3 regions of the Microlunatus capsulatus genome follow, and region 2 is predicted to be linked to each of the others. Evidence: riboswitches for the same ligand, from Rfam matches in the RefSeq annotation. Region 2 holds a riboswitch; each other region holds the start of a gene.
What was found. Region 2 has a riboswitch for S-adenosylmethionine ahead of JOF54_RS00210 (aminotransferase class V-fold PLP-dependent enzyme). Riboswitches for the same ligand answer to the same signal wherever they lie in the genome.
Positions count from the first base shown of each region.

Region 1: another riboswitch for S-adenosylmethionine. It lies ahead of JOF54_RS13670 (cysteine dioxygenase); the one in region 2 lies ahead of JOF54_RS00210 (aminotransferase class V-fold PLP-dependent enzyme).
Region 3: another riboswitch for S-adenosylmethionine. It lies ahead of thrC (threonine synthase); the one in region 2 lies ahead of JOF54_RS00210 (aminotransferase class V-fold PLP-dependent enzyme).

Region 1 is NZ_JAGIOB010000001.1:2,957,690-2,967,352, forward strand. Features, by position in the region: gene JOF54_RS13650 (cytochrome c biogenesis CcdA family protein) at 49-762, shown strand; gene resB (cytochrome c biogenesis protein ResB) at 762-2,462, shown strand; gene ccsB (c-type cytochrome biogenesis protein CcsB) at 2,464-3,462, shown strand; gene JOF54_RS13665 (rhodanese-like domain-containing protein) at 3,618-3,881, opposite strand; gene JOF54_RS13670 (cysteine dioxygenase) at 4,016-4,534, opposite strand; SAM riboswitch class IV at 4,716-4,831, opposite strand; gene JOF54_RS13675 (hypothetical protein) at 4,917-5,633, opposite strand; gene JOF54_RS13680 (sensor histidine kinase) at 5,620-6,948, opposite strand; gene JOF54_RS13685 (mycothione reductase) at 7,050-8,420, shown strand; gene JOF54_RS13690 (DUF1905 domain-containing protein) at 8,424-8,879, opposite strand; gene JOF54_RS13695 (biotin transporter BioY) at 8,912-9,472, opposite strand; gene JOF54_RS13700 (glycoside hydrolase family 3 N-terminal domain-containing protein) at 9,620-9,663, shown strand, end outside.
Region 2 is NZ_JAGIOB010000001.1:32,300-41,962, forward strand. Features, by position in the region: gene JOF54_RS00195 (FAD/NAD(P)-binding protein) at 1-1,211, shown strand, start outside; gene JOF54_RS00200 (LLM class flavin-dependent oxidoreductase) at 1,213-2,304, shown strand; gene JOF54_RS00205 (hypothetical protein) at 2,301-2,528, shown strand; SAM riboswitch class IV at 2,619-2,733, shown strand; gene JOF54_RS00210 (aminotransferase class V-fold PLP-dependent enzyme) at 2,769-4,169, shown strand; gene JOF54_RS00215 (glutathione S-transferase C-terminal domain-containing protein) at 4,166-5,113, shown strand; gene JOF54_RS00220 (LLM class flavin-dependent oxidoreductase) at 5,110-6,321, shown strand; gene JOF54_RS00225 (NtaA/DmoA family FMN-dependent monooxygenase) at 6,318-7,754, shown strand; gene JOF54_RS00230 (ABC transporter substrate-binding protein) at 7,824-9,428, shown strand; gene JOF54_RS00235 (ABC transporter permease) at 9,432-9,663, shown strand, end outside.
Region 3 is NZ_JAGIOB010000001.1:3,107,437-3,117,099, forward strand. Features, by position in the region: gene JOF54_RS14340 (DUF3263 domain-containing protein) at 83-391, shown strand; gene JOF54_RS14345 (hypothetical protein) at 388-876, opposite strand; SAM riboswitch class I at 980-1,092, shown strand; gene thrC (threonine synthase) at 1,103-2,404, shown strand; gene JOF54_RS14355 (MoaD/ThiS family protein) at 2,401-2,676, shown strand; gene JOF54_RS14360 (GAP family protein) at 2,673-3,386, opposite strand; gene JOF54_RS14365 (TetR/AcrR family transcriptional regulator) at 3,453-4,112, shown strand; gene JOF54_RS14370 (helix-turn-helix transcriptional regulator) at 4,090-5,067, opposite strand; gene JOF54_RS14375 (TIGR03086 family metal-binding protein) at 5,170-5,784, shown strand; gene JOF54_RS14380 (RecQ family ATP-dependent DNA helicase) at 5,889-7,946, shown strand; gene JOF54_RS14385 (ROK family protein) at 8,084-8,998, shown strand; gene JOF54_RS14390 (inositol monophosphatase family protein) at 9,000-9,663, shown strand, end outside.

The DNA.
Region 1 (9,663 bases), 2.9 Mb from region 2:
GTCGCGCTGGACCTGGGGAGCTGGGCCGAGGCGGCCGTCGGTGGCTCGATGGCCCTCGCCGTGCCGGTCGCGCTGCTCGCCGGCCTGGTGTCCTTCTTCTCCCCGTGCGTGGTGCCGCTGCTGCCGGGCTACCTCTCCTACGCCACCGGGCTGGGCGCCGCCGAGGTGCTGGGCGGGACGGCCCGCCGCGGCCGGATGCTGGCCGGCACCTCGCTGTTCGTGCTGGGCATCGCCGCCGTCTTCGTGGCCACCGGCACCCTGGTCGGCGGCCTGGGGGCGGCCCTGCTGGTGCACGCCGAGGTGATCACCCGGGTGCTGGGCGTCGTCATCATCGCGCTCGGCCTGGTCTTCGCCGGCGTCATCGGGCTGGGCCGGCGCGAGCTGCGGTTCTCCCGGCTGCCGAACGCCGGCGTGGCCGCCGCCCCGCTGCTGGGCGTCGTCTTCGCCCTGGGCTGGACGCCCTGCATCGGCCCGACCCTCGGCGTCGTCTACAGCCTGGCCTTCACCGAGGCGACGGCGCTGCGCGGCGGCCTGCTGGCCTTCGTCTTCGCCCTCGGCCTCGGCGTCCCCTTCGTCGTGGCCGGGCTGGTCTACACGCGGATGGCGCGCGCCGTCGGCTTCCTCCGTCGCCACCAGCCGACCCTGCTCCGCGTCGGCGGCCTGGCCATGGTCGTCGTCGGACTGCTCCTGGTCACCGGCCTGTGGACCACCCTGACGGCCGACCTCCGCCAGACCTTCGCCTCCTTCGTCCCGGTGATCTGATGACCGACACCCAGCTCCGCGAGCCCGCGACCGGCTCCGACGCCCCGCCCCCCGGCGGCTCCGACCTGCCCCCGGACGGCGGTTCCGGCGGGGGTGCCCCGCGGCTCGGCTGGCGCGGCGGGGCCCGGTTCGTCTGGACCCAGCTGACCTCCATGCGGACCGCCCTCGTGCTGCTGTTCGCGCTGGCCCTGGCGGCCGTCCCCGGCTCGCTGATCCCGCAGCGCGCGGTCTCGCCGGTGCGGGTCTCGGACTTCATCCGGGACAACCCGACGCTGGGCCCGCTCTACGACCGGGTCGGGCTGTTCAACGTCTTCACCTCGCCCTGGTTCTCGGCGATCTACCTGCTGCTGTTCGTCTCGCTCGTGGGCTGCATCGTGCCGCGCGTCGGCGTCTACGCCCGGGCCCTGCGGGCACGGCCGCCGCGGACCCCGCGCAACCTCGGCCGGCTGCCCGCCTACGCGCGCGCCGCCGTGGACGCCGAGGCCGACCTGCTGGACCGGGCCGCCGCCGAGCTCCGCCGCCGCCGCTACCGGGTGGACGTCCGCGACGACGGGACGGTCGCCGCCGAGCGCGGCTACCTCCGCGAGGCCGGCAACCTGCTCTTCCACGTGAGCCTGCTGTTCGTGCTGCTCGGCGTCGCCCTGGCCAGCCTCTACGGCTTCCGCGGCAGCAGCGTCGTCATCGTCGGGCAGGGGTTCGCCAACAACCTGACCCAGTACGACGACCTGCAGGCCGGCGCCCGCTTCGACGAGAACGACCTGCACCCCTTCAGCGTCGTGGTGAAGAGCTTCGACGTGGCCTTCGAGACCGGACCGGTCCAGCGGGGCGCCGCCCGGCTGTTCCGCGCCGAGGTCGAGGTCACCGACGCCCCGGGCGACGCGCCGCGGGCCGAGACCCTCGAGGTCAACAAGCCGCTCGAGGTCGACGGCACCACGGTGCACCTGATCGGCCACGGCTACGCGCCGCGGGTGACGATCAAGGACGGCGACGGCAACACCGCGTTCTCCGGCCCGGTGCCCTTCCTGCCCCAGGACGGCCAGTTCACCTCCGCCGGGGCCATCAAGGCGCCGGACGCCCGCCCCGAGCGGCTCGCCTTCGAGGGCTTCTTCCTCCCGACAGCCGTCACCTCCGGCGGCGCGGCCCCCACCTCGGGCTTCCCCGACGCGCTGAACCCGGCCCTGTTCCTCAACGGCTGGTACGGCCCGCCGAAGGTGGAGACCGGCGAGCCCGAGAACGTCTACTCCCTCGACACCGCCGGGCTGACCGAGATGGTCGACGGCGAGGGCAAGCCGTTCCGGATGGCGCTGCAGGAGGGCCAGACGATCGAGCTGCCCGACGGCCGCGGCACCATCACCATGGACGGCTGGGACCGCTGGGTGAAGCTGCAGGTCGGCGACTCGCCCGGGGTGGGCATCTCGCTCGCCGCCATCGCGGCCGCCGTGCTCGGCCTCTGCCTCTCGCTGTTCGTCCGGCCGCGCCGGGTCTGGGTGCGGCTGGGGGAGCGGTCCGCCGGTGGCCGGCTGCTGGAGGTCGGCGGCCTGGACCGTGCCGACGCCCGCGGCGGCCTCACCGAGGACGTCGACGAACTGGCGCAGGTCCTGGCCGGCCGCCTGCCCGAGCCGGAGCCGGACCCTCCGGACGCATCCCCGGGACCCCCGGACGACGAACCCTCTGACGACACACCCCGCAGGAAGCAGTGAGATGAACCCTGAGCAGCTGTCCAGCGCCGCGCTGGTCACGTCCGTCGTGGTCTACATGCTGGCGATGTTCGCGCACGCCGGCGAGTGGGCGGCCGCGCGCAGCCTGGCCCCGGCCGCCACCGCCCGCGAGCGCCGTCAGCTCGTGGGCGTCGGCTCCCGCGGCGAGACCGTCTTCGGCGGGGTCGAGGCCCCGGCCGACGGGCCCTCGACCGTCGACGCCGAGGAGGCCGCCGAGGCCGAGGGCAGCCGGCGCCGGGTCGAGCAGCTGGGCCGGATCGGCGTCACGCTGACCGTCATCGGCTTCCTGCTGAGCCTGGCCGGGGTGCTGGCCCGCGGGGTGGCCGCCGGCCGCGCGCCGTGGGGCAACATGTTCGAGTTCACGACCACCGCCATGGTGTTCGTCGTCGCGGCCTACCTGCTGATGGTCTGGAAGGCGGGCATCCGCTGGCTGGGCCTGCCGCTGACGCTGCTGGCGGCCGTGGCCAACGGGCTGGCCGTCACCGTCTTCTACGTGGCCGTCGCCCCGCTGGTGCCGGCCCTGCACTCGGTCTGGTTCGTCATCCACATCGTCGCCGCGGCCATCGCGGGCGCCGCGTTCAACGTCGGCGGCCTGATGTCGGTCCTCTACCTGGTCAAGAAGCGGGCCGAGGACCGCGGGACGGTCAAGGGCTACCTGGGCCTGCTGCCCAGCGCCCGCCGGATCGACCTGCTGACCTACCGCTTCCACGCCTTCGCGTTCCCGCTGTGGACCTTCACCGTCGCCGCCGGAGCCGTCTGGGCCGAGTACGCCTGGGGCCGCTACTGGGGCTGGGACCCCAAGGAGACCTGGGCGCTCGTCACCTGGGTGATCTACGCCTGCTACCTGCACGCCCGCTCGACGGCCGGCTGGCGGGGCAGCAAGGCCGCCGCCATCGCGATCCTCGGTCTAGCGTCCTTCTGGTTCAACTTCGTCGGCATCAACCTGCTGGTCTCCGGCCTGCACTCCTACGCCGGCGTCTGAGGCCCCCTTCCTGCACCCCGCGCCCTGAGCCTGTCGAAGGGCCTTCGACAGGCTCAGGCAGCGGGGGTGCTGTCCCTCGAACGGACAAGCCGTGAACCAGCTCGGACGAGACGACGAGCTCGTCCACGGCTTGCGTGGAGAACAGGACGGAGCGGTCAGAGCAGCTCGCGCCAGGCGGCGTAGCCGCCGATGACGTCGGTGGCCCGGTGGAGGCCCAGGTCCTGCAGGGCGGCGGCGGCCAGGCTGGAGGTGTAGCCCTCCTGGCAGAGCACGAGGACCTCGAGGTCGTAGGACGCGATCGGCAGGGCGGCGTCGCTCATCGGGTCGAACCGCCACTCCAGGACGTTGCGCTCGACGACGAGGGCTCCGGGCAGCTCGCCCTCGGCGGCGCGCTGGGCCGCCGGCCGGATGTCCACCACGACCGCACCGGCGCTCCAACGGATCCTGGCCTGTGCTGGGGTGAGCCTTGCGAGGCGCCCCCGGGCCGATTCCAGCACGTCGTGGATGGTCCTGCGACCGGTGCGGGTCGTGGTGGCTGGCGGGATGAGGACGCTCACCAATTCACCCCGGCCAGTTGCGAGCCCGACGAATGTAGCAGCGATCCGTGCCGCGTGTACTCCGTCATCTCGGTCAGCGACGGGGCGTAGACGTGGATGCTGACGGCGCCGACGGGGTCGGCGTTGACGACGTGGTGGACGTGCCGGGGGCCGAACGGCCGGACGCCGCCGGTGACCAGCCGGCGGGCGCCCGGCACGACCACGGCGGGACCGCCGCCCTGGTCCGGGGTGGCGTGCTGCTCGGTGAGCACGCCCTGGACGGTGGCGAAGGCCCCGGCGCTGCCGCCGTGGTCGTGCCACTCGGTGCCCTGGCCCGGCAGCCAGGTCAGCAGCCAGACCTCGTGGTCGTCGGAGGCGGCGGGCAGCCGGGTGGCGAAGCGGGCGGCGGCGTCGAAGCGGACCAGCGGCCGCCACAGGGCGGGGGTGTCGGCGATCCGGCGGGCGATCTGCGCGGGCACGGGCCGCCGGGCCCGGGTGGTGGTCGGGGCGTGCTCAGGACGGGTGGTGGTGGTCATACGGGGTCTCCTGGGATCCGGCGCGCGGGCCGGTGGACGTGCGGACGGGGGGAGCGCGGGCGCTCCGGCGCGGCGGCGGGTCAGCCGAGGCCGGGCGCGGCGGGACAGGCCATGCTGGCCGTCCGCCGCAGGTCGACGTGCAACCGGCCGTGCAGGTGCTGGTTCACCGCGGGTACCTCCGTCAGGACGCTTGCCGACGCCGAGAGGTCGCCGACCTGGTCGTCACCCGGAGCACCCCGCCGTACCGGAGGGTTGCTGGCCAGCGAGCCGGGGCTCGTGCAGCTGGCACTCATGACCTGGTCCTCAGGCTAGGCCGCGGCGCCCATTCCCGACAAACCCTTGTCTCACGATGGGGAATGCTGGACCCGGTGACCGGTCGCGGTCAGCCGCGCCGGCGGGACCCCGGCGACATCACCGTCGAGAGGTCGGGCGCGGTGAGGAAGTGCCGGTGCTCGGCCGCGAAGGCGGCGAGGATGCCCTTCTTGTTCCGCGTCCGGCCGGGGTGCGGGACGTCGTGGAACTTCTCGTTGAACTGGATCGCCGCCTCGGTGGCGCGGTCCTTGAACCCGCGCAGGCTGCCGGGCTCGACGCCCAGCAGCTCCGCCACCCGGGCCATGTCGCCGGCCGCCTCCCGCAGGGCGCCCCAGATCCGCACCCACGAGGCGTCGGCCAGCAGCGAGTCGAGCAGCGGCGACCACTGCAGCCGGCGCTGCCACGGCGTCGGCGTCGGGTTCTGCCCGATCCGGAGCGCGGTCAGGTAGTGCATGAGGGTGTGCGGGTCGTTGCGCGTCTTGTCGAGCAGCGCGGCCGCCCCGAACCAGTGCCGGGCCGCGGCGGCGTACAGCGTGCGGCCGCTCTCGGTGAACTGGCTGTAGGTGACGATCTGGGTGCCGGGCCGCTCGTGGTGCAGCCGGAGCAGGGCAGTGAGCCCGGTGCTGGTCCGCGAGCTGAGGTTGAAGTCGACGAAGGCGACCTCCCACTCGTTCCCGGTGCGGAGCAGCTCGTTCAGCTGGTCGACCCCGGGTGCGACGGCGAGACCGCGGCCGAAGGCGCGCTCGAAGTTGGCCCGTTCCCCGGGCACGTCGTCAACCAGCAGCACCCGGCCCGTCGACGGCGTCGTCGTGGTCGTCGCCCCGCCCCCTCTCGGTCGCGGTGCCCCGGGGCACCCAGCGGGCCGTGACCGTCTTGGTCCCGGCTCCGTCCTCGCACGACAGCGACCCCTGCAGGCCCGTGAGGCGGGCCTCCAGCCGCTCCGAGCTGGTCCCGGGACTCTTCCAGACCCCGACCGGCATCGGCGGCGCGTCGTCCCCGACTTCTATCACGAGAAGTCCGGGCCGCTGCGCGAGGTGGACCGTGATCGCCCCGGCCCCGGCGTTCACCGCGTTGCCCACGAGGTCGCTGAGGACGATCCGGGCGAGGTCGCGGTCGTCGCGGCCGAGGTGCTCGGCGTCGATGTCCACGCTCACCTCCGCGCCCACCGCCCGGGCGAGGGTCAGCACCGGCGCGGCCAGGCTGGCGGGCGTGGTCGAGCTGGTCTCGCCGATCCGGGCCAGCGTCATGGTCTCGCGCAGACGGGCGTTGGCGCTGACGGCCAGCTCGTAGAGGGTGGGCGCGCTGGAGCGGACGGTGCGCGCCTCCTGCTCCAGCAGCCGCAGGTGGGTGGAGAGAGCGCCGTGGGTCTCGCTGATCACCAGCTCGCGGCCGGCGTGGGACTCCTCGCGGACCAGCGGGGCCAGGTGGGCCAGCGCCAGGTCGGCGTCGCGGACCCGCAGCGAGATGAGCGCCGGGGCCAGGCACACGACGACGGCGGCCAGCCAGATCTCCTCCGGCCAGCGGGCGGGCAGGGCCACCGCGCTGACCAGCCCGGCCGTCAGCGGGCCCGACACCCAGCGCAGCACCTCGTGCCAGCCGGGCCGGCCGCGCTCGGCGGGGTTGAACCAGGCGTGGTCGGTGAAGATCGCGCAGCTGGTGCTGGCGAAGTGCCCGACGGCGGCGGCGAGCACGACGAGTCGGAGCGTCGGCGGCAGGTCGGTCGCCACCCAGGCCGCGACGACGACGAGGAGCAGTCCGCCGCCGATCTCGGTGTAGGTCTCGACCGCGATGGCGTGCCGGCCGTTCTTGTGGCTCAGGTCGGCGTGCAGGGCCGTCGCCGGCCACCGCCGGGGTAGCGACTCGGCGCGCTCGTGGTGGGCCTGCACCAGCTGCAGCACCACGCACACGGCGGCCGGCAGCCAGAGCAGGACGGCGAGCACCGACGGCTGGACCTCCAGCACGCCGACGCCGACCGCGGCGACGCAGACGGCCCGGTCGGCCGCGGCCCGGAAGTTGTAGGCGCTGGAGCGCCGCAGCATGGTCAGGTAGGCGAGCCGGTCGCGCCGGCCCTGCCCCCATCGGCCGCCCCAGCCCGTGCTCACCCGCCCATGGTGCCGCCCGCCCCCCGCCGCGGCAACCGGGCCGGCCGCTCGCGCCGTCGTCGTCGGGGCCGGGGCGTTGCCCGGGCTGGCACGATGGGCGGGTGCAGCACTTCGACCTCGTCATCATCGGCTCCGGCTCGGGCAACTCCATCCCCGACGAGCGGTTCGCCGACCTGGACATCGCCCTCGTCGACAAGGGCGTCTTCGGGGGGACGTGCCTCAACGTCGGCTGCATCCCCACCAAGATGTTCGTGCACCCCGCCGACCTGGCGGCGAGCCCGGGGCACGCGGCCCGGGTGGGCGTCGACCTCGAGCTGCGGCAGGTCCGCTTCGCCGAGATCCGGGACCGGATCTTCGGCCGGATCGACCCGATCTCCGAGGGCGGCCTGACGTGGCGCGCGTCGAACGAGAACGTGACGGTCTTCCAGCAGACGGCGCACTTCCTCGACCCGCACACCCTGCAGGTGGGGGAGGAGACGATCACCGCCGACCGCTTCGTGCTGGCCGCGGGCAGCCGGCCCGTGATCCCCGACCTGCCGGGCATGGACACCGTCCGGTACCACACCTCCGACACCGTCATGCGGCTGCCGGAGCTGCCGCGCTCGATGGTCGTCATCGGCGGCGGCTACATCGCCGCCGAGCTCGGCCACGTCTTCGCCTCCTACGGCACCCGGGTCACCGTGGTCGCCCGCGGGGACCGGATGCTGCGCGGGGAGGACGCCGAGGTCTCCGCCCGCTTCACCGAGCTGCTGGGCCGCCGGCTGGACGTGCGCACCGGGACCGCCGTCGAGGGCGTGCGGCCGGGCCCCGACGGCGAGGGCGTGACCGTGTCCCTGAGCGGGCCCGACGGCGCCGTCGACCTGGACGCCGACGTGCTGCTGGTGGCCACCGGCCGGGTGCCGAACGGCGACACCCTGGCCCTCGACGCCGCCGGCGTGGAGCTGGACGAGGACGGCTACGTCGTCGTCGACGCCCACCAGCGGACCACCGCCGCGCACATCTGGGCGCTGGGCGACGTCTCCTCCCCGGCCCAGCTCAAGCACGTGGCCAACCACGAGGCCCGGGTGGTCCAGCACAACCTGCTGCACCCCGACGCCCTGGTGGAGAGCGACCACCGCTTCGTCCCGCACGCCGTCTTCTCCGACCCGCAGGTCGCCTCGGTGGGGCTGACCGAGGAGCAGGCCCGCGACCGGGGCCTCGACTACGTCGCCGTCACCCAGCAGTACGGCGACGTGGCCTTCGGCTGGGCCATGGAGGACACCGACCACTTCGTGAAGCTGGTCGCCGACCGCTCCACCGGCCTGCTGGTCGGCGCGCACCTCATCGGGCCCGAGGCCTCGTCGCTGGTCCAGACGCTGATCCAGGCGATGAGCTTCGGCCAGCACCCGCACGCGGTGGCCCGGGGCCAGTACTGGATCCACCCGGCGATGGCCGAGGTCGTCGAGAACGCGCTGCTGAAGCTGCCCGCCTGAGCCTCATCGGACGGTGCGCAGCCGGTGCGCCAGCCGGTCCAGCCGGGTGCCGCGCACGGCCGGGTCCTCGGCGCCGGCCAGCCAGCGGTGGTACTCCTGCTGCTGCTCGGGGCTCAGTCCCGACCAGGCGGTGCGGGCCGCGGCGTCGGCCGTCAGCAGGGCGGTGAGCTCCGCGGGCTCCGGGACGTCCGGCTCGGGGGCGGTGGCGGGCTCCTCCGCGAGGCTCAGCTCGACCTCGACGACGTCCCCGTCGCGGACCCCCAGGCGGTTGAGCAGGGCGGCCGGCAGCCCGAGGTAGGTGCGGCCGGCGTGGCTGGCCAGCCGGGTGCGGTGCTCCACCCCGCCGACGACGGCGAGGACGGCGGCCTTCTTGGAGCCGAGGGCGGTGGTCACCCCGGCCGGGACGACGACGGCGTGGCCGCCCCGCCCGGCGGCGCCCACCTCAGCGGTGAAGCGCACGGCCGGGGCCGGGTCGGAGGGGCCGAGGGTGCTCAGCGGCGGTCGCCGACCAGCTTCCAGGTGGCGGGCAGCAGGCCCGCGGCCAGGGCGATCTTCAGGGCGTCGCCGATGAGGAACGGCACGACGCCCACCAGCAGGGCCTTGCCGAGGTCCATCCCGGTGATGAGCACCAGGCCGGGCACGCCCACCGCGTAGACGGCGAGGTTGCCCAGGACCATGAGGCCCACGGTGCGCAGCACGGTGCGGTCGGCGCCGCGCTCGGCCAGCCGGCCGACCAGGTAGGCGGCGACGACGAAGCCGACGACGTAGCCGAACGAGGCGAAGGCCCAGCCGCTCTGGTGCTGGGAGAACCACGGGACGCCCGCGACGCCGGCCAGCAGGTAGAGGCCCATCGAGGCCGCGCCGCGGCGGGAGCCGAGCACGGCGCCGACGAGCAGCACCGAGAAGGTCTGCAGCGAGAGCGGCACGGGAGTGAACGGCAGGGGGACGACGACCTGAGCGCTCAGGCCGACCAAGGCGGCCCCGCCGGCGACGAGGGCGACGCTGCGGGCGACCCCTCCGGGGATGACGTCCGCGAGGGTCCGCGGGCTCACGCTCGTGATGCTCGACATCTAGGTCGGTCCTTCCATCGGCCGGCGCGCTCGGGCGGCTCGTCCAGCGCCCGGCACAGGTGTGGCCCAACCTTAGGGCTCCTGCGTCGCGTGCCGCCAACGGGCCGTCGTTGGTGGAACAGTTGCCCCGTGAGGTCTGCGATGTCGTCCACCGTGCCCGCCCGCCGCCGCCT
Region 2 (9,663 bases):
TCGTGGAGGACCCGGACGACGACGCGCCGGGCCGGCTGCGCTACGAGCCGTCGGGGGCCGAGCCGCGGCTGCTCGTCGGTTCACGGCGCGGTGTGCCGTACCACGCCAAGCCGATGTACCGGTTGCGCGCGGCCAAGCCGGAGCGGACCACCTTCTGCACCCCGGAGGCCGTCGCCGCCCTGCTGGAGCGCGGGCAGCCGATCACCTTCCTCCGCGACCTCTGGCCGCTGGTCGCCCTGGAGGTCACCTGGGCCTACCACGTCGAGCTGGCGCAGGGCCACCCCGAGCGGGTGGCCGTGCCCTGGCCGGAGTTCGCGGCCACCTTCGCGCGGCTCGCGCCCGACGCGACGGCGCTGCACGGCTGGCTCACCGCCGTCGTGCCCGACGCCCGCGACCGCCTCGACCTCGCCGCCCTCGACCGGCCGTTGGACGGGCTCCGGGTCGTGGACCGCGAGGAGCTGCGCCGGGTCGTCCGCCGTCACGTCCGCGACGACCTCGACCGGCGCCAGGACGTGCGGTTCAGCGCCGACCTCGGGGCCTTCCACGGGCTGCTCGCCGTGCTCCCCGTGATCGGGCCGGCCCTCGGGTCCCCGCTGATGGACCCGCGCTCGCTCGTCGAGGAGTTCACCGGCTGGTTCATGGGCTTCTTCAGCAGCTACGCCAGCGGTCCGCCGCCGGACCGGCTCGAGCAGTTCCTCGCCCTCGAGGAGGCCGGCGTCGTGCAGCTCGTCGGCCCCGGCCTGGAGGTCGCGGCGGACCCCGCGCGCCGCGTGTTCGTCGGCCGCTCGAGCGCGGTGCCCGGCGAGGTGACGGCTCGCGCCCTCCTCGAGGCGACCCTGCCGGCCTTCGACCTGGCCCGGGCCGACGACCCGCTGCTGGCGGCCCTGGCCGCCCGCGGCGAGGTCGCCAGCCAGGTCCTCACCGGCCCGGACGGGGTACGGCTCGACACCGGGCAGCTGGCCGTCGACGCCGGCCACCGCCTCCGCCGGGCCGACGGCACGACCTCCCCGCGCCGCTTCGCGCTCGGGATGCACACCACCGTGAAGTCGGCGGCCTTCGCCCGGCCCGGCAGCAACGGGCCGGTGCACCGCCACAACGACCAGGTGGCCCGGGCGCTCCTCGCGCTCGAGCCGCTCACCGCCGCCACCAGCGGCACCCCCGTCCACCGACCGCCCGACACCGACCAGCCCCCACGTCCAGGAGGACAGTGACATGCCCATCGAGTTCCTCGGCATCGGAGCCACCCACGACGGCTCCGAGACCACGCCCCGCTCCGGCGGCAGCTTCGACCCCGAGTACACCGTCCGGCTGGCCCGTGCCCACCAGGACCACGGCTGGGACCGCGTGCTGACAACCTACGGCTCGGGCTCGCCGGACCCGGCGCAGGCCGCGGCCCTGATCGCCGCCCGCACCGACACCCTGCAGGTCCTCGTGGCGCACCGGCCCAACCTGTCGATCCCCACCTTCGCGGCCAAGACCCTGGCCACCCTCGACCACATCTCCGGGGGCCGGACGACGGTGCACATGATCACCGGCGGCAGCGACCACGAGCAGCAGCGGGAGGGCGACTTCCTCCCCAAGGACGCCCGCTACGACCGGACCCGGGAGTACATCCAGATCCTCAAGCAGGTGTGGACCCGGCACGAGGCCTTCGACTTCTCGGGCGAGCACTACCGCTTCGCCGACTTCGTGGCCGACGTCTTCCCGGTCCAGCAGCCCCGGCCGCAGGTCAGCTTCGGCGGGTCCTCGGACGCGGCCTACGCCGTCGGCACGGCCGAGGCCGACATCTTCTGCCTGTGGGGCGAGCCGCTGGCCGACACCCGCGAGCAGATCGAGCGGGTCCGGCGCGAGGCGGCGGCCGCCGGCCGCGCGACGCCGCCCCGCATCCAGGTGGCGTTCCGGCCGATCCTCGCGCCCACCGAGGCGCAGGCGTGGGCCAAGGCCGAGGACGTCGTGCGCCGGATCGAGGCGCGCAAGGCCGGCGGCCAGCAGTTCCGGCTCGCCCCCGCGTCGCCGGAGAACACCGGCTCGCAGCGGCTGCTCGCCATCGCCGACCGCGGGGACCGGCACGACCGCATCCTCTACTCCGGGACGGCGAAGGCCACCGGCGGCGCCGGGAACTCCAACGCGCTGGTCGGCACCCCGGAGCAGGTCGCCGAGGCGCTCCTGGAGTACGTCGACCTCGGCGTGGACATCATCTCCGCGCGCGGCTACGACACCCTGCAGGACGCCGTCGACTTCGGCGACCAGGTGATCCCCCTCGTCCGCGCCGAGGTGGCCCGCCGGGAAGCCGTCGCCGCATGAGCGCCTCAGCACCCGGCCCGCGGGAGGGGCGCCGCCGCTCGCGCGGTGCCGCGGGGGACTGCGCCGCCTGGCTGGGCCCGCACGACCTCGCCGCCATGGTGGGGCTGGCGGCGGCGGCGTCCGGCGGGCAGGCCGGGGCGGCTCCGGTCGGGTCGCCGGCCGGCTCTGCCGCCGGCCCCAGCCCGACCGTGCTGGCCGCCCGGCTGTCGACCCTGCTCCGCTAGCAACTCCCCGTCGTCCCGCTGCTCGGGACACCTGTCCACCTGCCGAGATTGCCTTGTATCCCTAGTAGTGCGCAGGGGTACAGTTCTTCCTGTCACGAGTGCCAGCGTCAAGCCCCGGCTTGCTGGCCGGCAACCCTCCTCCGCGGTGGGGTGCCCCGGGTGAGGACACGGCTGGCGTCCGTCCGGACGCCGGCAAGCGCGGACCCCGGCCCGGGGTCCTGTTCCCGGAGGTCGTCGGCGATGAGCCTGCTCACCCACCCCAGCACCACCACGTCCCGCCGGCCGCCCGCGCCGGCCGCGCTGCTGCCCGTCGTCGGGGCCGGGCAGTCCGTGCCCCTCGTGGACGGCCGCAGCGCCCGCTACGTCCACCTTGACTACGCCGCCAGTGCGCCGGCCCTGCAGGCGGTGGCCGACCACGTCACCGCCGTCCTGCCCGCCTACGCCAGCGTCCACCGCGGGGCCGGCTACCTGTCCCAGGTGTCCACCCGGCTGCTGGAGCAGGCGCGCGGCGAGATCGCCCGCTCGGTCGGCGCCCGGGACGACGACGTCGTGGTCCTCACCCGCAACACCACCGACGCGCTCACCCTGCTCAGCACCGCCGTGCCGGGCGAGGTCGTCGTGCTGGACGTCGAGCACCACGCCAACCTGCTGCCGTGGCAGCGGGGCACCGCCCGCGTCGTCCCCGCGGCCGGCACGCTCGCCGCGACCGAGGCGGCGCTGGCCGCCGAGCTGGGACGGCGGCCCGCCGCGCTGCTCGCCGTCACGGGGGCGTCGAACGTCACCGGCGAGGTGCCGCCGCTGGCCCGGCTGGCCGCCCTGGCCCACGCCCACGGCGCCCGGATCGTCGTCGACGCCGCGCAGCTCGTGCCCCACCGGGGGTTCGACCTGGCGGGTCTCGACGTCGACTACGTCGCGTTCTCCGGGCACAAGCTGTACGCGCCGTTCGGCGCCGGTGCGCTGGTCGGCCGTCCCGACTGGCTGGACGCGGCGCCGCCGCACCAGCCCGGCGGCGGCGCCGTCCGCGAGGTGGGCACGACCGCCACCGTCTGGGCGCGCAGCCCGGAGCGGCACGAGGGCGGCACACCCAACGTGCTCGGCGTCGCGGCGCTCGCCGAGGCCTGCCGCGTGCTGGCGGCCGTCGGGTTCGACCGGGTGCGCGAGCACGAGGCCGTCCTGCACGACCGGCTGGTGCAGGGGCTGCGCGACCGCGGGATCGAGCCGCTGCGGATCTGGACCGACGCGCCCGACGTCGTCGGCGTCGTCAGCTTCACCGTCCCCGGCTCCACGGCCTCGCAGGTCGCCGCGTTCCTCTCCGCCGAGCACGGCGTCGGGGTCCGCGACGGACGCTTCTGCGCCCACCCGCTGCTGGCCCGGCTCGGGGCGTCCGACGGCGCCGTGCGCGCCAGCCTCGGCGTCGGCAGCAGCGCGGCCGACGTCGACCGCCTCCTCGACGCCCTCGACCGGCTGCGCGCCGACGGCCCGCGCTGGACCTACACCAGCTCCGGCGGCAGCTGTCGACCGTCGCCCGACCCCCGCCCCCTGCCCGCGTGGTGGACCGGTGACGACGGCCTCGACGGCCCGTCCGCCGCCCCGCCCTCGCCGTGCACCCCCACCCCCGCACCTCCTGGAGACCACCGATGACCCTCACCACCCCCGGCACCCGCTTCGCCGGCCCCGTCGACACCGAGCGCTACGGCGAGTACCGGGTCACCCGGCGCCCCGACGACCCGCGGCCGCTCTACCGCTTCACCGGCCGGCTCAGCTCCGACGGCTCGACCCCGTTCCACGCCGAGCCCGGCCGGTACCACCTCTACGCCGGCTGGTTCTGCCCCTGGGCCCAGCGGGTGGTGCTGCAGGTCGCGGCCAACGGCCTGCTGGCCGCGCCCGGCGGCGAGGGCGCCCTCTCGGTGTCCTACGTCGACGACGCCCGCGACGCCCGGGGCTGGGCCTTCCGCGAGACCCACGGCCCCGACCCCGTGAACGGGTTCACGCTGCTGCGGGACGCCTACGAGGCCACCGAGCCCGGCTTCGACGGCCACGTCAGCGTGCCGACGCTGTGGGACACCACGACCGGGCGCGTGGTCAGCAACGACTACACGACCCTCGGGATCGACATCGCCACCCAGTTCGGCGGCTCCCGGTGGCCCGGCGTGGACACCTACCCGGTGCACCTGCGCGAGGAGATCGAGGCCCTGGACGCCTGGGTCGGCCCCGCCGTCAACCAGGGTGCCGGCCGCGCCCGCGGCCAGGGGCCCGCCGCCGAGCAGGCCCGGGTCGAGCTGCGGGGCGCCTTCGACCGCCTGGACGCCCTGCTGGTGGACCGCAGCTTCCTGGTCGGCCACGGGCTGACCGAGGCCGACTTCCGGCTCTGGGTGAGCCTGGCCCGCTACGACGTGCAGACCAACGCCACCGGGGAGGTCGGGCCGCCGCTCAGCGCCTGGCCCGAGCTGGCCCGCTACGCCGGCTGGCTCGCCGACCTGCCCGCGTTCCGGGCCACCACGCGGTGGGCGAGCTTCACCGCCCCCGGCACCGCGCCCTCCTTCCTGCCCCCGGCCGCCGCCGCCACCGAGAGGACCTCCGCATGACGGGCCCGCTGCACCTCGCCGTCGCACTCGACGGCGCCGGGTGGCACCCCGCCGCCTGGCGGCTGCCGTCGGCCCGCCCCGCCGAGCTGCTGACCGCGGGCTACTGGACCGATCTCACCCGGCGCGCGGAGGAGGGCCTGCTGGACCTCGTCACCTTCGAGGACGCCCTCGCCCTGCAGCGCTCCGACCCCCGCGGCTCCGGCCCGGACGACCGCACCGACGAGGTCCGCGGGCGTCTCGACGCGGTGCTCGTCGCCGCCCGGGTGGCCCCGCTGACGTCGCGGATCGGCCTGGTGCCGACGGCGACGGTCACCCACACCGAGCCGTTCCACGTCTCCAAGGCCATCGCCACCCTGGACCACGTCTCCGACGGGCGCGCCGGCTGGCGGGCCCAGGTCTCCGTGCGGCCGGAGGAGGCGGCCCACGTCGGCCGCCGCGAGGTCCCGCGGGTGGACCTGCTGCGACCCGACGACCCGGCCACCCGCCAGCTCGTCGAGGACCTCTTCGCCGAGGCGGGCGACGCCGTCGAGGTGGTCCGCCGCCTCTGGGACAGCTGGGAGGACGACGCCGAGATCCGCGACGTCGCCACCGGCCGGTTCGTCGACCGCGACAAGCTCCACGCCGTCGACTTCGAGGGCCGCTGGTTCAGCGTCCGCGGGCCCTCGATCACCCCGCGGCCGCCGCAGGGGCAGCCGCTCGTCGCCGCCCTCGCCCACGCCGCGGTCCCGCGGGCCTTCGCCGCCCGCTCGGCCGACGTCGTCTTCGTCACCCCGTCCGACAACGCGGGCGCGGCGTCCGACGTCGCCGACATCACCCGGCACCGCGAGGCCGCCGGGCGTGCGGGGACCACCCACGTGTGGGCGGACCTCGTCGTCCTGCTGGACCCCGACGCCGACCGGGCGCACCGCCGCTGGCAGCAGCTCGAGACCTGGTCGGGGCGCACCTTCAGCAGCGACGCCGAGGTGTTCGTCGGCACCCCGCAGGGGCTGGCCGACCTGCTGCTGGCGCGGGCCGAGGCCGGCCTCACCGGCTTCCGGCTGCGGCCGGCCGCCCTGCCCGAGGACCTGGACGTGGTCGTCGACGCGCTGGTGCCGGAGCTGCAGCGCCGCGGGGCGTTCCGCACGGCCTACGAGGCCGACACCCTGCGCGGCCTGCTCGGCCTGGCCCGCCCGCTCAACCGCTACGCGTCCGTGGAGGACCTCCGATGACCGCACCCCGCAAGCAGATCCACCTCGCCGCCCACTTCCCGGGCGTCAACAACACCACCGTGTGGAGCGACCCGGCCGCCGGCAGCCACATCGCGTTCAGCTCGTTCGTGCACCTCGCGCAGACCGCCGAGCGCGCCAAGTTCGACTTCTTCTTCCTGGCCGAGGGCCTGCGCCTGCGCGAGCAGAACGGGCAGATCTACGACCTCGACGTCGTCGGCCGGCCGGACACCTTCACCGTCCTGGCCGCGCTGGCCGCGGTCACCGACCGGCTGGGCCTGGCCGGCACCATCAACTCCACCTTCAACGAGCCCTACGAGGTGGCCCGGCAGTTCGCCAGCCTGGACCACCTCTCGGCCGGGCGCGCGGCCTGGAACGTCGTCACCTCCTGGGACGCGTTCACCGGCGAGAACTTCCGCCGGGGCGGGTACCTGCCCCAGGACGAGCGCTACGCCCGCGCCCAGCACTTCCTCGACGCCACCTCCACCCTGTTCGACTCCTGGCGCGGCGACGAGGTGCTGGCCGACCAGCGGTCGGGCGCCTTCCTGTCCCGGCCCGACGTCGGACGGTTCGCCCACGCCGACCAGCACGTCGACATCGCCGGGGCCTTCACCACCCCGCGCAGCCCGCAGGGCCGGCCGGTGATCTTCCAGGCCGGGGACTCCGAGGAGGGCCGGGAGTTCGCCGCGGCCTCCGCCGACGCGATCTTCACCGGGCACTCCACCTGGGACGCCGGCCGCGCGTTCTACGCCGACCTCAAGGGCCGGCTGGCCCGGCACGGCCGCCGGCCCGAGCAGCTCGTCGTGCTGCCGGCCGCCACCTTCGTGCTGGGGGACACCGACTCCGAGGCCGCCGACCTGGCGCACGACGTGCGCCGGCTGCAGGTCAGCGGGCAGACGGCCATCAAGTTCGCCGAGCAGCTCTGGAACACCGACCTGTCCGACCACGACCCGGACGGCCCGCTGCCCTCGTTCGACCCGGTGGTGGGGGAGAACACGATCGCCCGCGGCCGCGCCAGCGTCCGCCGCTTCCGCGACCCGGTCGCCACCGCGCGGGAGTGGCGGGAGCGGGCCGAGGCCGAGCACCTGTCGCTGCGCGAGCTGGTCATCGAGATGACCGGGCGGCAGTCCTTCATCGGCTCGGCCGAGACGGTGGCGACGACGATCGACGCCTTCGTGCAGGGCGACGTCAGCGACGGCTTCATCCTCGTCCCCCACATCACCCCGGGCGGCCTCGACCGGTTCGCCGACGAGGTGGTGCCGCTGCTGCAGGAGCGCGGCTCCTTCCGCACCGAGTACGAGGGCACGACCCTGCGCGACCACCTCGGGCTCGACACCCCCGAACCCGCCGCCCGCCCCCAGCCCGGCGCCCCGCGCCCTGAGCCTGTCGAAGGGCTCGTGACGTCCACCGCCGCCCGGGCCGCCCGCCGGCCCTGAGCCGCGCGTCGCGCGCCGCACCCGCACCCGCACCCGACGACCCGTCCCTCCACTCCTGAAGGAACCCTCGTGAGCACGCCCCTCCGCCGTCCCGGCGCCGTCCTGCTGGTCCCCGCCCTCGCCGCCGCCCTCGCGCTGAGCGCCTGCGGCGGCAGCAGCACGACCGCCGGCACCGGCGACGCCGACACCTTCCGCTTCGCCCTCGCCTCCGACCCGGGCTGCCTCAACCCCCGCGTCGCCGGCAACAACGACGCCGCCTACCCCTCCCGCCAGCTGGTGGACTCACTCACCGACCAGGACCCCGGGACCGGGGAGATCAAGCCCTGGCTGGCCGAGACGTTCTCCGTCGACAAGACCGCCACCCGGTTCACCTTCACCCTGCGCGACGGCGTGACCTTCAGCGACGGCACGCCCCTGACCGCCGCCGTCGTGCAGCAGAACTTCGACGAGATCATCGCGAACGGCGCCGCGCAGGCGCAGTCGCTGCAGTTCCTCACCGGCTACGCCCGCACCGTCGTCGTCGACGAGCGCACCGCCCGGGTCGAGTTCGACCAACCCAACGCCCAGTTCCTGCAGGCCACCGCCAGCCACTTCCTCGGGCTGCTGGCCCCGTCGTCGCTCGCGGCGGACCCGGCGACGCGCTGCGACGGGAACATCGTGGGCACCGGCCCCTTCGTCCTCGACCACTACACGAAGAACACCGAGGTGGTGGAGACCCGGCGGCCGGGCTACGCCTGGGGGTCCTCCCTCTGGGACCACACCGGCGAGGCCGCCTCGGCGCGGCTCGACTTCAGGGTGATCCCGGAGTCCGGCGTGCGCTCGGGCTCGCTGCGCTCCGGCCAGGTGGACGCGATCAACGGGGTCCCGCCCCAGGACGAGGCGTCGCTCGCGGCCGGCGGGACCACCCTGCAGATCCGGCCGAACCCCGGGCTGGTGTTCACCCTCACCCCGAACATCAAGCGCCCGGCGCTGTCCGACGTCCGGGTCCGGCGGGCGCTCAGCCTCGCGGTCGACCGGCCCGCCGTCGTCGCGGCCGCGCTGAGCCCCAGCTTCGAGGTGGCCTCCAGCGCCGTCGCCGGCACCACGCCCGGCTGGGTCGACCTCAGCAGCCAGCTCACCCACGACCCCGCGGAGGCCGAGCGCCTGCTCGAGGCGGCCGGCTGGACGGAGGGGGCCGACGGCATCCGGCAGAAGGACGGCCAGAAGCTGCGCCTGGTGACCTACTGGGCGCCCGTCTTCAACCCCAACCAGACCGCCCTGGAGCTCATCCAGCAGCAGGCCCGCCAGGTGGGCATCGAGCTGGACCTCAACTCCCTGCCGGTCGGGGAGCTGCAGGCCAAGCTGGCGACGGGGGACTTCGACCTCTCGTGGGGCAACAGCACCCGGCCCGACCCGGACATCCTGCGCAACACCTACTGGCGCGACGGCGCCGCCCCGTACGGGATCGACGACCCCGCCCTGGTGAAGGCCCTGAAGGGGCAGCAGACGACGACGGACCAGGAGGTCCGGTTCGCCGACGCCGCCCGCGCCCAGCGGGTCATCGTCGATAAGGCCTACGGCGTCCCGGTCTTCGAGCTGACGACGGTGCTGGGGCTGCGGCCCGGCGTCACCGGCGTCCGGTTCGACTCCTACTCCCGGCTGCAGCTCGTCGCGGCCGCCGCCACGGGGGACTGAGCGGTGACCCGCTACCTGCTGGGCCGGGTCGGCCAGGCCGTCCTGGTGCTGTGGGCGGCCTACACCGTGGCCTTCCTCGTCCTGTACGGTCTGCCCGGGGACCCAGCGGCGCTCATCGCCGCCGGCGGGGACGTCGCCAACAGCGCGGCGACGCCGGAGCAGGTGGCCGCGCTGCGCGCGCAGTACGGCTACGACCAGCCGCTGGTCGTCCAGTACCTGCACCACCTCGGCGCCG
Region 3 (9,663 bases), 3.1 Mb from region 2:
CCGACAGCGGGCACGTCGGTCCGGCGCCCGGCGGTCCGCCGCGCTGAATGACACCGGTGTGGTTTGGCCCTACGATGGCGGCATGGTCAGCGCCTCGAACCCGTCGCTCGAGAGCAGCGAGCCCTTCGGGGCGCTCAGCGAGCGCGACGCCGAGATCCTCGCCTTCGAGCGGCAGTGGTGGAAGTTCGCCGGGGCCAAGGAGCAGGCGATCCGCGACACGTTCCAGATGTCCGCGACCCGCTACTACCAGGTCCTCAACGCCCTCATCGACAAGCCGGAGGCCCTGGTCCAGGACCCGCTGCTGGTCAAGCGGCTCCGCCGGCTGCGGGCCACCCGGCAGCGCAACCGGTCCGCCAAGCGGCTCGGCATCGACCTCACGATCGACTCCTAGGTCTCCCGCCGGGGCGGACGCCGCCCCGTCAGCAGGGTCCGGACGACGGGACCCAGCGGCCGCACCGGCAGCTCCCGGTAGCCGCCGCGCACCAGCCCCGCCCCCCGCTCGAACGCGTTGGCCGCCGCCCGGTCCCCGGTGCGCAGCACCGACCACGCCATCGCGACGCCGTAGGCGGGCAGGAACGGCAGCCCCGCGCACCAGAACCACTGCCAGCTGTGCCGCTCCTCGTGCTCCAGCAGGCCGGGCCGGTGGCGGTCCCAGCGCCCCGCCGTGAGGAGCACGTCGCCCACGGTGAACGCGCCCGCCACGGGGAACGGGAGCCGGTAGCCCTCGGCCAGCAGCAGGCCGCGCGGACCCGGCCGGACGCTCGCCCGGCCCAGCCGTGCCACTGCCATCCCCAGGGCGGTGCTGAGGTTCACGGCGTTCCCCAGTCGGCGGATCCGGTCCTGTCGCGCGAGGCGTCCCGCGGTGCCCGAGGTCATGGCAGCACCGTAGCCCCCGCCTGGCGTCCCGGATGCTGGACGGCGTTCCCACCCACTGGGACCTCGATGTGCCTCCGCCGGGGCCCCCGCGTAGGGTTTGTGACGTTCATCCAGAGGGGATGAGGGAACGGCCCTTTGACTCCCCGGCAACCGCCTGACCAAGCAGGAACGGTGCCAACTCCGCCGTGGTCGAACGTCGGCCACGACAGATGAAGAAGGAACAGCCATGACTGCGCTCGCCACCCCGTCCACCACCGCGGCAGGGGTGCCCGCTCCCGCCGGCGTCCGGCCCGGAGCCTTCGGCAACGCCACGCACCTCGTCTGCCGGGCCTGCGGCGAGAAGAGCTCGCTCGGCCCGTTCTACGCCTGTCTGGAGTGCTTCGGCCCCCTCGAGGTGGGCTACGACTTCCCGACCATCACCCGCGAGCAGCTCGAGGCCGGCCCCAAGAGCATCTGGCGCTACGCCCCGCTGCTGCCGGTCCCCGCCGACATCGCCTCCTTCCGCTCGACCGACCCGGGCTACACCCGGCTGCTGGACGCGGCGAACCTCGCCGCCGACCTCGGCCTGCGCAAGCTCTGGGTCAAGGACGACTCGGGCAACCCGACGCACTCCTTCAAGGACCGCGTCGTCGCCGTCGCCCTCTCCGCCGCCCGCGAGCTGGGCCTGCACGTGCTGGCCTGCCCCTCGACCGGCAACCTGGCCAACGCCGTCGCCGCCGCCGCCGCCCGCGCCGGCATCAAGAGCGTCGTCTTCGTGCCCGAGAACCTCGAGCAGCAGAAGATCATCGCCTCCGCCGTCTACGACACCACGCTGATCGCGGTGCAGGGCAGCTACGACGACGTCAACAAGCTGGCCAGCGAGATCGCCGCGGAGGAGGAGGGCTGGGCGTTCGTCAACGTCAACGTCCGCCCCTACTACTCCGAGGGCTCGAAGACGCTGGCCTACGAGATCGCCGAGCAGCTGGGCTGGCGGATCCCCGACCAGCTGGTGATCCCGGTCGCCTCCGGCTCGCAGCTGACCAAGATCGACAAGGGCTTCACCGAGCTCGTGACGCTGGGCCTGGTCGAGGACAAGCCGTGGAAGATCTACGGCGCCCAGGCCACCGGCTGCTCGCCCATCGCCCAGGCCTACCGTGCCGACCTCGACTTCGTGCCCCCGGTCAAGCCGGACACCATCGCCAAGTCGCTGGCCATCGGCAACCCGGCCGACGGCCCCTACGTGCTGGACGTCATCCGCCGCACCGGCGGGCTGATCGCCGACGTCGACGACGAGACCGTCGTGGCCAACATCCTGCGGCTGGCCCGCACCGAGGGCGTCTTCGCCGAGACCGCCGGCGGGGTCACCGTCGGCGTCACCGCGAAGCTGATCGAGGACGGCGTCCTCGACCCCGACGCCGAGACGGTCGTCATCAACTCCGGCGACGGCCTCAAGACCCTCGACGCCGTCAGCAGCCGTGTCGGCCCGAAGACCACCATCCCGCCCCGCTACGACGCCTTCACCGACTTCTGGAAGGAGCTCGACCGATGAGCGCCACCGTCCGCATCCCCACGATCCTGCGCACCTACACCGCCGGGGCCGGAGAGGTGAGCGCCGACGGCGGCACCCTCGCCGAGCTGCTCGACTCGCTGGAGACCAACCACCACGGCATCCGTGCGCGGATCCTCGACGACGCCGGCCAGCTGCGCCGCTTCGTCAACGTCTACGTCGGCGACGAGGACGTCCGCTTCTCCGGCGGCCTCGAGGCCCCGGTGCCCGAGGGCGCGAAGGTCTCGATCATCCCGGCCGTCGCCGGGGGCTAGGCCGCTCGCAGCGCGCTCAGGGCGTCCAGCCCCAGCAGCACGCCGATGATGCCGACCACCCAGGCGCCGGCCCCGGAGGTCCGCCTGGCCAGCCACGCCTCGACCCGCGCCAGCCGCGGCTCGAGGCGCTGGCCGCCGGCGACCCGGACCACCAGCAGCACCAGGGCCGGCAGCAGCATGACGAGGACGTAGCCGCCGAGCACGGCCAGCCGGGTGCCCAGCCCCGTGTCCGAGGCCACGATCAGCCCGACCGCCCCGAGGTAGGGGAGCATCGAGGCCACCTCGACCGCCCCGGCGGCCAGCGCCACCCCGACGACCACGGGCAGCCGCGCGTCGGCGCCCAGGGCCCGCGAGCGCCAGCGTGACGGCGCGGCCGGCGGCAGGCCCCGCCGGGCCCGTCGCCCCGCCACGGCCTTCGGGTCGAGGACGAAGGACAGCACGACCAGCCCGACGCCGAGGCCCAGCTGCGCGATCCGGGCCGCCCGGGTGTCCAGCAGCGGACCGACGACGGCCAGGGCCGCCTCGGCCCCGAGCAGCAGCAGCACCCCGACGCCGACGTAGAACAGCCCGAGGGTGAGCAGGTGGACGACGACGTTCCGCGTCCGCACCCGCGGGCTGAGCAGCATCATCAGCGGCAGCACCAGGGTGCCGAAGCTGGTCGAGTCGACCAGGGCCAGCCCGACGAGGGCTCCGAGGACGGCGAGGGTCATCTGCTGCTCCTGTTTTAGTACGACTGTGCGACAACCTTAGCAGCACGGCTGTGCTATAAAGGCCCCGTGCCGAAGGTGGTGGACCACGAGGAGCGCCGGCAGGACATCGCCCGGGCGACCTGGCGGGTGCTGACCCGGGACGGCGTGGCCGCGGTCTCGGTGCGGTCGGTGGCGGCCGAGGCGGGCATCTCGACCGGCGCCCTGCGGCACTACTTCGCCGACCAGGCGTCCCTGCTGCTCTTCGCCGCCGAGCACACGGTGCGTCGCATCGGGGACCGGATGTCGCGACTGCTGGCTGAGGGGCAGCAGCCCCCGCTGGAGGTCGCGCAGGCGCTGCTGGAGCAGCTGCTGCCGCTGGACGAGGAGCGGTGGACCGAGACGGCGGTCTACTTCGGCCTCATCGACCTGACCCGTCTCGCGCCCGGGCACCAGGAGTTCCGGGGCTGGGCCTTCCGGGAGGGCCGGCGGCTCGTCCGCGCGCTGGTGCTCTGGCTGGCCGGTGGTCCGGCCCCGGACGCCGATCTGCTGACCCGGACCGGCGGCCCCCTGGGCGAGCCGCTCGCGGACCCCGAGCTGGAGGCGCAGGCCCTCGCCGTGCAGGTGCTGGTCGACGGCCTGGCCGTCCAGGGGCTGCTCTACCCGCAGCTGATGGACGCCGCCGCCCTCCGTGCCGTCCTGCGCCGCGAGCTCGAGCGGGTCCCGCTCAGCGCGGGCCCGTCGTCCTGACGTCGGGGTAGGTGGCCAGCAGCTCCTGCGCCACCGCCACCATCTGCTCCAGCAGCTCGGGCGGGGCCAGGGCGCGGACGGCCGAGCCGAGGCCGGCGAGCACGCCGACGGTCGAGCGGAGCACGTGCACCTCGACCTCGAACACCACCGGCGGCCCGGGGTCCAGGACGCGCGGCCGGCTCGCCCCCTGGCCGGCCAGCAGGGTGAGGGCCAGCTCGTAGCGGGCCGGGTCGCAGGCCAGCCGGACCGTGTGCGTCGGCGGGGACGCGAAGCCGGCGCGCAGCTCGGACCACAGCGCCGCCAGGTCGAGGTCCGCCGGACGCCGGCTCGGCTCGTCCAGCACCGTCGCGGCGAGGACCCGGGAGACGCGGTAGGACCGGGGCCGGCCGCGGTGCGCGGCGATCAGGTACCAGGTGCCGGCGGCCTGCAGGAGGCCGTAGGGGTCGACGGTGCGGACGCCGGTCCCGCGGGGGTCGCGGGGCTGATAGGTCATCCGCAGCCGGCGGTCGCCCAGCACCGCCTGCTGCACGGCGTCGAACTGCCCCCGCTCCTCGGGTGCTCCCCACCAGCCCGCGGTGTCGACGAGCACCCGGTCGCTGATCCGGGCGGCCGAGCGGCCGTGCTCGGGCGGCGCCGAGCCCGCGACCTTGCGCAGCGCCGACGCGAGCGGTCCGGCGAGGCCGAGCGACTCGGCCGGGACGCGGCCGGCCAGCAGCAGGGCCTGCACCTCCGCGGCCGTCAGCTCCTCGACGGCCGGCCGGTAGCCAGGGAGCAGGGAGAAGCCGCCGTGCCGTCCCCGCTCGGCCACGACGGGCACGCCGGCGGTGGACAGCGCCTCCACGTCGCGCAGCACCGTCCGCGGCGTCACCTCGAGGCGCCGGGCGAGCTCCGCGGCGCTCAGCCGGCCGTGCTGCCGCAGCAGCCCGACGAGCTGGAGCAGACGGTCGGCGCGCACGTCCCGAGGATGGCAGAGAAACATGACAGCAGGTGTCAGGTATGGCGTTCGAGGATGGTCGCAGACGGTCCCGCCGGGGCCGCGACCACCAGGAGGACCGCCATGACCGCCACCGACGTCCACGCCCCCCGCACCGCCGCCGACGACCCCCGCGCCGCCCTCGCCCGGACCCAGGCCTGGGTCGCCGGCCTGCTGGACGGCCTCACGGCGGAGCAGCAGGCGCTGCCGACGCCCTGCGACGCCTTCGACGTGCAGGCCCTCGTCGCCCACCTCTACGGCGTGGCCGACCGGGTGGAGGCGATGGGCCACGGGCAGCCGGCGGCGTCGGTGCCCGCCTTCGTCGAGGAGCTGCCGGACGACGTGGCCGCCGGCTACCGCGAGCGCGCCCGGTGGTCCCAGGTGGCCTGGGCCGACGACGCCGCGCTGACCCGGGTGGTGCTCGCGCCCTTCGGCCCGCTGCCGGGGCACCAGGTGATCGGGGTCTACGTCAGCGAGCAGCTGACGCACGGCTGGGACCTCGCGGTGGCCACGGGGCAGCCCGCCGAGGCGCCCGCGGACCTGGTGGCGCTGGCGGAGCGGTCCATCCGGACGGTGCTGGACCCGCTGCCGCGCGGCGGCGTCGTGCCCTTCGGCCCGGCCGTGCCGCCCGCGGCGGGGTCCGGGCCGACCGCGCGGCTGGCCGCCTACCTGGGCCGGACGGCGCCGTCGGCGGCCTGAGCGCACCGCCGCCGGGGGCTCCGTCCCCAGGCCTGGGTACGCACTCGTCCACAGGCCGCGGCGCGCGGCGGTCGTCGTCGGCGCGGACGGGCAGACTGGGAGGCATGTCAGCACCTGCTCTCCGCACCCCCGCCGCCACCGTCCTGGCCCGCACCATCACCGCGATGGCCGGGCCGGAGGCCACGCCGCGCGAGGACCAGGTCCGCGCCGTCGAGGAGCTCGTCGAGCGCGGGCGGCGGGTCCTCGTCGTCCAGGCCACGGGCTGGGGCAAGTCGGCGGTCTACTGGGCGGCCACCGCGGCGCTGCGGGAGCGGGGGGCCGGCCCGACGCTGGTCGTCTCGCCGCTGCTCGCGCTGATGCGCGATCAGATCAGCGCCGCCGAGCGGGCCGGGCTGCGGGCGGCGACGGTCAACTCCACCAACATCGACGACTGGGCACGGGTGATGGGGGAGCTCCGCGGCGGGCAGCTCGACGTGCTGCTCATCTCCCCAGAGCGGCTCTCCAACCCCATCTTCGCCGCGCAGCTGCCCGACCTGCTGGGCTCGTGCGGGATGCTCGTCATCGACGAGGCGCACTGCGTCTCGGACTGGGGCTTCGACTTCCGCCCCGACTACCAGCGGCTCACCCGCACCCTGCTCGCGCTGGCGCCGGGCACCCCGGTGCTGGCCACCACCGCCACCGCCAACGAGCGGGTGACGGCCGACGTCGCCGCCCAGCTGGGCGACGAGACCGTGACGCTGCGCGGCTCGCTGGCCCGGGCCTCGCTGCGGCTGGCCGTGGTGCCCCAGCTGACGGTGCTGCAGCGCTACGCCTGGGTCGCCGAGGCGCTGCGCTCGCTGCCCGGCTCGGGCATCGTCTACGTGCTCACCGTCGCCGAGACCGAGCGGGTGACCGGTTTCCTGCGCGAGCAGGGCCTCGACGTCGCCGCCTACTCCGGCCAGACGCCCAACCGGGAGGAGCTGGAGGACCGGCTGCGGGACAACCAGGTCAAGGCGCTGGTCGCCACCTCGGCGCTGGGCATGGGTTACGACAAGCCCGACCTGGCCTTCTGCGTCCACCTCGGCTCGCCGGGCTCACCCGTGGCCTACTACCAGCAGGTCGGCCGCGCCGGCCGCGCACTCGACGACGCGCTGGCGGTGCTGGTGCCGGCCGAGGCCGACGAGCGCATCTGGGAGTACTTCGCCACGGCGGGCATCCCCGACGAGCACCAGGTCGAGCGGATCCTCGATGCGCTGGGCGAGGAGCCGCAGACGGTGCCCGCGCTGGAGTCCGCCACCGGGATGCGGCGCGGCAAGCTCGAGAGCACGCTGAAGATCCTGGCCGTCGACGAGGCGGTCGAGCGGCGCGCCGGCGGCTGGGTGGCCACCGGCAAGGCCTGGTACTTCGACGACGCCAAGTGGGCGGCGCTGCGCAAGGTGCGGGCGGCCGAGGCCGACCTCATGCGCTCGTACGCGCACGGCGAGGGCTGCCTCATGCGCTTCCTCCAGCAGGCCCTCGACGACCCGGACCCCCGCCCGTGCGGCCGCTGCTCGGTGTGCACCGGGGAGCTGCCGGCCCCGGGGGCCGAGCCCGACCCGGAGATCGTCGCCGACGCCGCCCGGTACTTCCGGGGCCAGGACGTCGTCGTCGAGCCCCGCAAGCTCTGGGCCAGCGGCCTGCCGGGCCACAAGGGCAAGATCGGCTTCGTCTCCCCGGGGCGGGCGCTGGCCTTCGCCGACGACCCGGCCTGGGCCGAGCAGCTCGGCCGGATGTGGCAGCAGGACGCCCCGGCGTCACCGGAGGTGCTGGCGGCGATGGTGCAGGTGCTCACCCGCTGGTCGAAGAGCTGGCAGCGCCCCGTCGCCGTCGTCCCCATGCCGTCGCGCCGCTACCCGGCGCTGGTCGGCTCCGTCGCCGAGCACATCGCCCGGGTGGGCCGGCTGCCGCTGGTCGACGCCCTCGCGGTCAGCGGTCCCGCCCCGGCTGTCGACGCCTCCAGCTCCACCCGGGCGCAGGACCTGCTGCGGACCACGACGCTGCAGCCCGGCGTCTCCTTCGACGGGCCGGTGCTGCTGGTCGACGACCGGATCCGCAGCCGGTGGACGCTGACCGTGGCGGCCTCGCTGCTGGCCGAGGCGGGGGCGACGACGGTGCTGCCGCTCGCCCTGCACCAGCTGCCCTGAGGGCGGCGCCGCAGCGGCTCGGAGGACCGAGCGCGGGAGGGCCCACGGGTCGGGCACCGGCGGCACCCGGCCGACCGGCTAGCCTCTCGAACCAGCCGACGGCGTCACGGGTCGCGGCGACCGGAGCGGAGGATCAGATGCTGGTCGGGGTCGACTGGGGCGGGACCAAGATCGAGGCGGTCGCGCTCGGCGAGGACGGCGAGCAGGTCGCCCGGGTGCGCGAGAGCACGCCGTTCTCCGACTACGAGGGCTGCCTGGCCCTCATCGCGCGGCTGGTCGCGCAGGTGGAGACCACCGCCGGCCGGACGGGGACCGTCGGCGTCGGGCTGCCGGGCAGCCTCGACCCGCGCACCGGCCTGGCCAAGGGGGCCTCCTCGACCTGGCTGAACGGCCGCCCGGTCGAGGCCGACCTGGTCCGGGTGCTCGGGCGTGAGGTCCGGACCTCCAACGACGCCGACTGCTTCGCCGTCTCGGAGGCCGTCGACGGCGCCGGCGCGGGCCACCGCGTCGTGCTCGGGGTGATCATCGGCACCGGGACCGGGGCCGGCATCGCCATCGACGGCCGCGCCCACCACGGGCCCAACAACAGCGCCGCGGAGTACGGCCACAACCAGCTGCCGCGGCCCGACGTCAGCGAGATCCCCGGCCCCGCCTGCTACTGCGGCCGGCGCGGCTGCGTGGAGCGCTGGGTGTCGGGTCCCTCGTTCGCCCGCGACTACTTCCAACACGCCAGCGTCGACCTCGCCGACCCGCCCCGGCTGAGCGCCGAGGAGATCCTCGAGCAGGTCCGCGCCGGCCACCGGCTGTCCCGGCTGGTCTGGGACCGCTACCTGGATCGGCTGGCCCGGGGGCTCTCGGTCGTCGTCAACACCCTCGACCCCGACGTCATCGTGCTGGGCGGCGGGATGTCGAACATCCCCGAGCTCTACGACGAGCTGCCGTCCCGGGTGGCCGACGCCACCTTCTCGCCCTGCTTCTACACCCCGATCCTGCCCGCGGCGCACGGCGACTCCAGCGGGGTCCGGGGCGCGGCGTGGCTCTGGAAGGACTGACGTGCACGACGACGACCTGACCCGGCTGGCCTTCGCCACCGAGCTGATCCGCGAGGCCGGCGCCGTGGCGCTCGGCTACTTCGGCCGCCTCTCCACCCTCACCGTCAACAGCAAGGGGGTGCAGGACGTCGTCTCCGAGGCCGACGTCGCGGTCGAGAACCACCTCAAGGGCCGGCTCGCCGACCGCTTCCCGACCGACGCCTTCCTGGGCGAGGAGACCGGCCACGCCGACTTCCCCGGCAGCACCGGCATCTGGGTGGTGGACCCCATCGACGGCACCCAGCCCTTCGTCAGCGGCCTGCCCACCTGGTGCATCTCGATGGCCTACGTGCGCGACGGCGCCGTGCTGCTGGGCCTGGTGCTCAACCCCGTCGCCGACGAGCTGTTCGCCGGCGGCGACGGCGTCCCGGCCACCCTCAACGGCGAGCCGGTCCGGCCGCACCCCGGCGCCTCGCTGGCCGACGGGCTCACCTACCTGGGGTACTCGCCCCGGGTGGCCGCGGACCAGGTCGTGCCCGTGCTGGACCGGCTGCTCCGGGCCGGAGGGATGTTCGTCCGCAACGGCTCCGGCGCCCTCGGGCTGTGCGACGTCGCCTGCGGGCGGCTGATCGGCTACGTGGAGCCGCACATCAACAGCTGGGACTGCCTGGGTGCCGTGGCCGTCC